2 regions of the Microbacterium sp. W4I20 genome follow, and region 1 is predicted to be linked to the other one. Evidence: predicted binding sites of a transcription regulator. Region 1 holds the regulator's gene; the other holds the start of a gene.

Region 1 (3,577 bases):
GCTGCGGAAGCCGTGCCCCTCGCCGGGGTAGAGGACGTACTCGTGGTCGACGCCGCGCTTCTCCAGGGCGTCGCGGATGGCCTCGGACTGTGCGGGCGGCACGACCCGGTCTTCGCCTCCCTGCATCAGGAGGACGGGCACGTCGATGCGGTCGGCGTGAGTGAGTGGCGACCGCTCGATGTAGAGCGCCTCGGATGCCGGGAGCGGACCGACGAGGCCCGTGATGTAGTGCGCCTCGAAGTCGTGCGAGTGCTGCGCCAGCATCCGCAGATCCGCGACGCCGTAGCGGCTGATGCCGGCGGCGAAGGTCCCGCCTCGCACGAGTGCCGACAGGACGGTCCAGCCGCCCGCTGACCCTCCGCGGATGGCGATGCGCGCGGGGTCCGCGAGCCCGGCATCGGCGAGGCCGCGCGCGGCGGCGATGACGTCGTCGACATCGACCACGCCCCACTGCCCGTGCAGCCGCTGCCGATAGTCGCGCCCGTAGCCGGTCGAGCCGCCGTAGTTGACGTCGAGCACGCCGATGCCGCGGCTCGTGTAGAACGCGATCGCCGAAGAGGCGGCGCCCGTGACGTGGGCCGTGGGGCCGCCGTGCACGAACACGACGTAGGGCGGAAGTTCTCCGGCGGGTGCGGTGGCCTCCGGGTGGGCCGGCGCGTAGGCGAAGGCGTGCACAGCGCCATGCGTTCCGTCGACCACGATCGGCGCGGCGGGCGGCATCCAGTCGGCATCCGTCGGGGTGCCTCCGGTGACGGTGACGACCTCGCCCGAGTCGAGGTCCACGCACCATACGCCCGGTGTCGTGGTCGCACTGTTGCCCGAGAGCAGCACGCGTGAGCCCGAGACGTCGTCGACGCTGACGTGGCCGTCGCAGGGCACCTCGAGTCGACGGGTGCTGCCGTCGGTCGCGATCACGACGACCTCGTCGCGCCCGTTCGTGCGGACGGCGACGATCCTCCCGTCGGCGACCGGCTGGTACCAGCGGTTGCCGAGCACCCACAGGCCGTAGCCGGTGTCCGCGTCGGTGGCGGTGAGCGCCTCCGGCGCGCCTCGGGGTGTCAGGCCGTCGAGCGACAGCCGCTGCAGCTGCCAGCGGCCGGACGGGTCGTCGGCGAACACGATCTCGGCGCCGCTCACCCACTCCGGCTGCAGGGCCGCTGTCGTGGCGACCGGGGCGAACGTCTGGCCGTCGACCGACGCGATCGACAGGAGTGCGCTCTCCCACGGCATCCGCACGCCGCTCCATTCGACCCACGCGATGCGAGTCGCGTCCGGGGAGAGCGCGGGGTGCGCGAAGAAGGCACTGCCCTGCACGAACACCCGGATGGCCGCAGCATCGTCGGAGGCCGAACCGTCGACAGGGATCTCGACGATCGCGCGGCGGTGCGGCTCGGCCTGGAGATCCTCGCGCACAGCGAGCAGACGCCCCTGTTGCACCCGGAGTCCGCCGTGCGCGGGGCCTGGGGGAGTGAGCGGCACGGGGACTCCGCCGCGTTTCAGGCGGTACACCCGCTGATCCCCGCCGTCGACGAAGAAGAGGGTTCCGTCGGCATCCGCCGTCCACGCGCCGCCGCCGTACTCATGGACGCGGGATCGCGCGCTCCACGGCGCAGCGAGGACCTCGGTGCCCGCGGAACTGCGCACCGTCACCCGGCCGCCCTCGGCGGGAACCGATTCGCCCCACCAGATCTCGGAGCCGACGAACCGCGAGCCGTCGATCCGAGGAGCGGATGCCGCCACCGACGCGGCGGAGAACGGAGAGGGCCAGGAACCGAACGGCATCGACATGGTTCGAGCCTAGGCGCGGGTCGACGTCCCTTCGAGCCTGGGCGGATGCCGGAGGAGCCGCTCAGACGGCGCGGAGCACCGCCACGACCTTGCCGAGCACGGTGGCCTCGTCGCCGAGGATCGGCTCGAACGCGGAGTTGCGCGGCAGCAGCCAGGTGTGACCGTCCCGCCGGCGGAAGGTCTTGACGGTGGCCTCGTCGTCGAGCATCGCCGCGACGATCTCGCCGTTCTCGGCGCTGTTCTGCGAGCGGATGACGACCCAGTCGCCGTCGCAGATGGCCGCGTCGATCATCGACTCGCCCTGGACCTTGAGCATGAAGAGGTCCCCCTTGCCGACGAGCTGGCGGGGGAGAGGGAAGATCTCCTCGACCTGCTGCTCGGCCGTGATGGGAACACCGGCGGCGATGCGACCGACGAGCGGCACGAGTGCGGCGTCGCCGACCGGGGTGGCGATGTCGGCGGGGTTCTCGCCGCTGGTGCCGGGAAGATCGATCAGCACCTCCATCGCGCGGGTCTTGCCCGGATCACGGCGCAGGTAGCCGCTGAGCTCGAGCTGTCCGAGCTGGTGGGTGACGCTGGAGAGAGACTTCAGCCCCACGGCGTCGCCGATCTCGCGCATGCTCGGCGGGTAGCCGTGATGCGCGATGGAGGTCTGGATTACCTCCAGGATCGCCATCTGCTTCGGGCTCAGGCTCTTCCGACGGCGCGTCCGAGGGGCCTCCTGCTCCGGGGCTGAGTTCTCGCTCATGGTGCTCCTTCAGTACGCGATCCGACGTTCCTCTTCGAATGTCGGAGGCCCGTGGTGGGGTGTTCTTATCGAAACCGTATCCGAGAATCGCGCCGATCTGGAAGATCTGTTCGAGCGTGTCGGCAGATTCTCTGATCCGATTTCGAAGAACGGTTGACAGATGTTCGAACTCGAAGATATCTTCGGAACGTAGCTTCGCATCCACGGCTCCCGGCCGAGACGTGAATGCGAACGCTACGCCAACTTCCCCGCCGGCTGACGTCGACGGGACAGGGGTAAGGAGCCCGACATGAGCAGCATCAGCTTCAGCACCGCAGTGGTCATCCCGGCACGCCCGGCGACGCGCTCACGGCTGCGACTGACGGCTCGTGGGCGCTCCGTGCTGCTGGGCCTCGCGGCTGTCCCTCTGGCCGTCGGCATCGCGTTCGCCGCGATCGGTGGCGGCAACGCCATCGCCTCGGGCGACGACGTCGCAATCGCCAGCTTCGAGACGGTCACGGTTCTGCCGGGTGACACGCTGTGGTCGATCGCCACCTCCATCGCTCCCGCCGCCGATCCTCGTGAGGTCATCGGCGAGATCAGCCGCCTCAACATGCTCCGCGGCGGAGAACTGCAGATCGGTCAAGAACTCGCCATCCCCGCGCAGTTCGCCGACTGACGTCACGCGGGCGGCTCGCGGCCTAGCATTGAACGGTGACCTCTTCACTCGACGACCTTCCGCTCCGCGACGATCTGCGCGGTCTCACTCCGTATGGCGCGCCGCAGGCGCCGCTGCCGATCGCGCTCAACGTGAATGAGAACACGCATCCGGTGCCGGATGCCGTGGCGAGCGACATCCTCGATGACATCGCCGTCGCTCTCCGCGACGTGAATCGCTACCCCGACCGCGAGTTCACCACCCTGCGCGAGGGGTTCGCCGAGTATCTCGGCCACGGCCTTTCAGCGGACCAGATCTGGGCCGGGAACGGTTCCAACGAGGTGCTCCAGCACATCCTGCAGGCGTTCGGCGGACCAGGACGCACGGCGTTCAGCTTCGCGCCG
Region 2 (3,577 bases), 960 kb from region 1:
ATCTGCTGAGCGAGATCGAGCAGGTCGCCGACAACGTGCTCGTGCTGTCGAAGGGCAAGCTGGTCCTCGCGAGCGGCATCGAGACCCTGGCCGATCCGAAGGCCGGTTCCGTGGTGGTGGATGCCGCGGATCGCGCTGCGCTCACCGTCGCACTGACGACGGCCGGCTTCGACGTCGAGGTGCTGCGCTCCGGGCTCACCGTCCGCGGCGGGGATGCGGGAACGGTCGGCGCCGTCGCCGCAGAGGCCGGCATTGCGCTGAGCACTCTCGTGCAGCGCGGCCCGACTCTGGAAGACGTGTTCATCGACCTGGTGCGCGGCGGCAAGTTCGCGCCGCGCAGCGAGGGTGCCGCGCAGCAGGTGGTGGTCCCGCGGGATGCCGAAGCGGCCGAGGCGGATGCCGGAACTGTTGCGGGGGCTGCCGGGGTCACGGCTGCGCTCGCGGGCGCTGCCGGGGTGCCGGGGGTCGTCGGGGAGAGCGAGACGGCGGATGCTGCCGACGAGGGCAGCGTCGATGACGGATCTGTTGCCGAAGAGGCCGCTGCCGAGGGCGCCGTTGCCGAAGACGCTGCCGAGGGCGCGACGGTGGAAGTGAACTCGGAAGAGACTGACGCAGACGCCGGCGAGAACGTTGTCGATGAGAACGGTATCGACGAGAACGGTGTCGACGACAACTCCGCCGAAGAGAACGGTATCGACGAGAACGGTGTCGACGACAACTCCGCCGAAGAGAACGGTGTCGACGAGAACGGTGTCGACGCCGACTCCGTCGACGAGAGCGCCGCCGCCGATGAACTCGGTGCCACGGCATCCGGTGACGACGAGACCGCGACGGATACCGCGACCGACCAGACGCAGGATGAGCAGTCGGATGCGCCGGTGCGCTCGTTCGACGAGATCCTGTTCGGCGCGGCCGCGCCGGCACCCGCTGCCTCACCGACCGAGGATGCTGCCGGCGAGAACCGCCACGACGTCGCCGAGGTCTTCGCGACTCCCGAGCAGGGTGAGGCGGCCGGCGAGGTGTCATCCGAGGCGGAGAGCGGCGACTCGGCGGATGCCGAGTCCGAGACTTCCGAGAGCTCGGAGGAACCCGTAGGTGTGGAATTCTTCGCCGAGCTGGGGCAGGGAGAAGCGGCTGAGGACGCAGCATCCGTCGATGCCACCACGCAGGACGGAGCGACCGACTCTGCCGCCGACGGTGACGGCGAGAATCATGCGGCGCAGGGCGAGGACGATCCCCGCTCGGCCGCTGTGAGCACCATGCTCGCGGCCGCAGCGCGCGCCTACTACGAGGACGAGCCGAAGGACTACCCGCTCGGCGAGGCGGCCACCGATGACGCGGCCGGCGACGACGGCGCGCAGTGGAGCGTCGCGTCCACCGGTGTGATCGACACGGTTCCGCTCGCCGCGGAGTCGGAGTCGGAGTCGTCGGGCGACGAGGGATCCGATGAAGGTGCGGGCGAGGAGCCTTCTGTCGCCGAGGACCAGGCGTCCGGCGAGGGCGAGCACCACGAAGGTGACCGCCACGAGGGCGAACACCAGCACGGCGAGCACCACGGGGATGAGCACCACCACGGCTGAGCGCCCCCACTGACGAGAAAGCCCTCCGCACGGAACGTGTGGAGGGCTTCTCTGTGATGTCGGGGCTGAGGCGTCAGTCGATCAGGCCGGACGCGGTCGGATGACCGGACGCCGGCTGCCCTTGGAGACGGGGACCGGCGCGGTGGCCACGATCTCCTCGACGTCGGCGGGCTCCGTCGACACGTCGAGGCGCAGCGCCTGAGTGAGCGACAGGCCGTGACGGGTGGTCAGGATCAGCCGTCGGTACTGCTCGTCGCCCTCGAGGTCGATGACGACACTCGGGCGCCGACGCCGGATGAGCACGAAGTCGAGGCTTCCCGCCGCCTTCCAACTGCCCGCAGCGAGGACGCCGGGGATGTGCGTTCCGGGGTTCGGGACACCGCGCAGCCAGGTCCAGGCGTCTTCCGTGAGCTGCACCTTGGTGATGGTGTCTCGGGCGATGCGGACGTTCTCGCGGTGGAAGGTGGCGGCACGCTCGATCGGCGAGAGCACGACCTCCAGTTGCGTCTGGTCCAGCAGCAACGTCACCATGCTCCCAGTCTGCCAGCGCACCCCTGCCAGATGTCTGGAAGTTGCTCACAGGAAGGCAACGATCCGTTGTGGGAAGGCGCCAGTTCGCTCGAATCTCTGCTTCCATTATTCGAATATATGTACTACACTCGGAACATGACCTCCCTTCACATCGACGACATCGAGCAGCGACAGGCGCTGCTCGATGCGTGGGTGGCGAAGCGACGTCAGATCGCCTCGCTCGAGGCCCAGGCGTCGACGCTCCTCGCCGAGCGGGTGCGGGTCTTCGACGACGATGTGCGCGAGCACCCGCATCACCGCGACGCGATCCACCGCTCGATGATCGCGGAGTACTCCGCCGCGGGCCACTTGTCCAAGGGCGGCACGGAGTATGCGTTCGCCGATGCGCTCTTCCTCGATGCCGACCATCCGGCGGTGCGCGAATCTTTCCGGCGCGGCGACATCACCGCCGCACATGTGAGAGAGATCGTCCGGGCAGGGGCGATCGTGCGTCAGGCTGTCCGCGACGGACGCGTGGATGCCGCGACTCTCGGACTCTACGACACTGCGGCCCTGGTCGTGGCGGAACGCGACTCCCCGATGCGCACGCGTGCGTTGCTGCGGCAGATCGCTGCGGCTCTTGCCGGAGAGACAGTGAACGAGCGACACCGTCGGGCGGCCGGCGAGAGAACCGTCACGATGCGTTCGCTCGACGACGGCCTCGCCATGATCCAGGTCGTGCTGCCCGAGTACCTTGCCGCGGCGATCATCGACCGCCTCACCGCCCTCGCGCAGCAGCTGATCGCCACCCGCGACGACGCCGACCCCGTACGCCCGTCCGGCGCTCGCGACTTCGGCCCCGACGCGATCTTCCTCACCGATCTGATGCCGGACGATCCTCGCCGCGACGACGAGATCCTCAACGAGCACGGCACGCGGTGCCGCGCAGAGGATGGCGCCCACGACGGCGCAGGACACAAGGCTCACCACCGCGCACAGCCCGGAGTCGGCGAAGAGCACATCATCCACGGGGAGGGCGGCACGTTCGCGCTCGACCCGAGTTTCGATATCGAGCACGTGCCCTCCGATGAGCGCACGATCGATCAGGTGCGGGCCGACCTGCTCGCCGATCTGCTGCTCGCCAGCGACCCCAGCGCCGCCTGCGGAACCGGCCTCGAGGGCATCAAGGCCCGAGTCCAGGTCACGATCGCCGCATCGACGCTCGCCGGTGCCGATGATCGCCCGGCACAGCTCGACGGAGTCGGCCCCCTGCACCCTGACATCGCCCGCTCGATCGCCGGTCTGGGCGGCTCCTGGTCACGACTGTTCCTCGACCGCACCGGAATGGTGACATCCACCGACACCTACTCCCCGACCGAGGCGATGCGTCGACACCTGCGGGCGAGAGACCAGCACTGCCGGTTCCCGGGGTGCCGCGTGCCGGTGCACCGCTGCCAGATCGACCACAACCACGATCACGCCAAGGG

The links. The regulator LexA, encoded in region 1, represses DNA repair genes until DNA is damaged. The targets are predictions, from matches to a motif close to TCGAACANNTGTTCGA.
Region 2: QFZ21_RS15465 (HNH endonuclease signature motif containing protein) is a predicted target of LexA. The motif match lies at 2,221-2,236, and genes of this name have one in related genera.

Annotation. Positions count from the first base shown of each region.
Region 1 covers NZ_JAUSYB010000001.1:4,138,721-4,142,297, forward strand. The annotation lists gene QFZ21_RS20150 (prolyl oligopeptidase family serine peptidase) at 1-1,788, opposite strand, end outside; gene lexA (transcriptional repressor LexA) at 1,850-2,536, opposite strand; gene QFZ21_RS20160 (LysM peptidoglycan-binding domain-containing protein) at 2,826-3,194, shown strand; gene QFZ21_RS20165 (histidinol-phosphate transaminase) at 3,230-3,577, shown strand, end outside.
Region 2 covers NZ_JAUSYB010000001.1:3,181,599-3,185,175, reverse strand. The annotation lists gene QFZ21_RS15475 (ATP-binding cassette domain-containing protein) at 1-1,580, shown strand, start outside; gene QFZ21_RS15470 (hypothetical protein) at 1,662-2,111, opposite strand; gene QFZ21_RS15465 (HNH endonuclease signature motif containing protein) at 2,247-3,577, shown strand, end outside.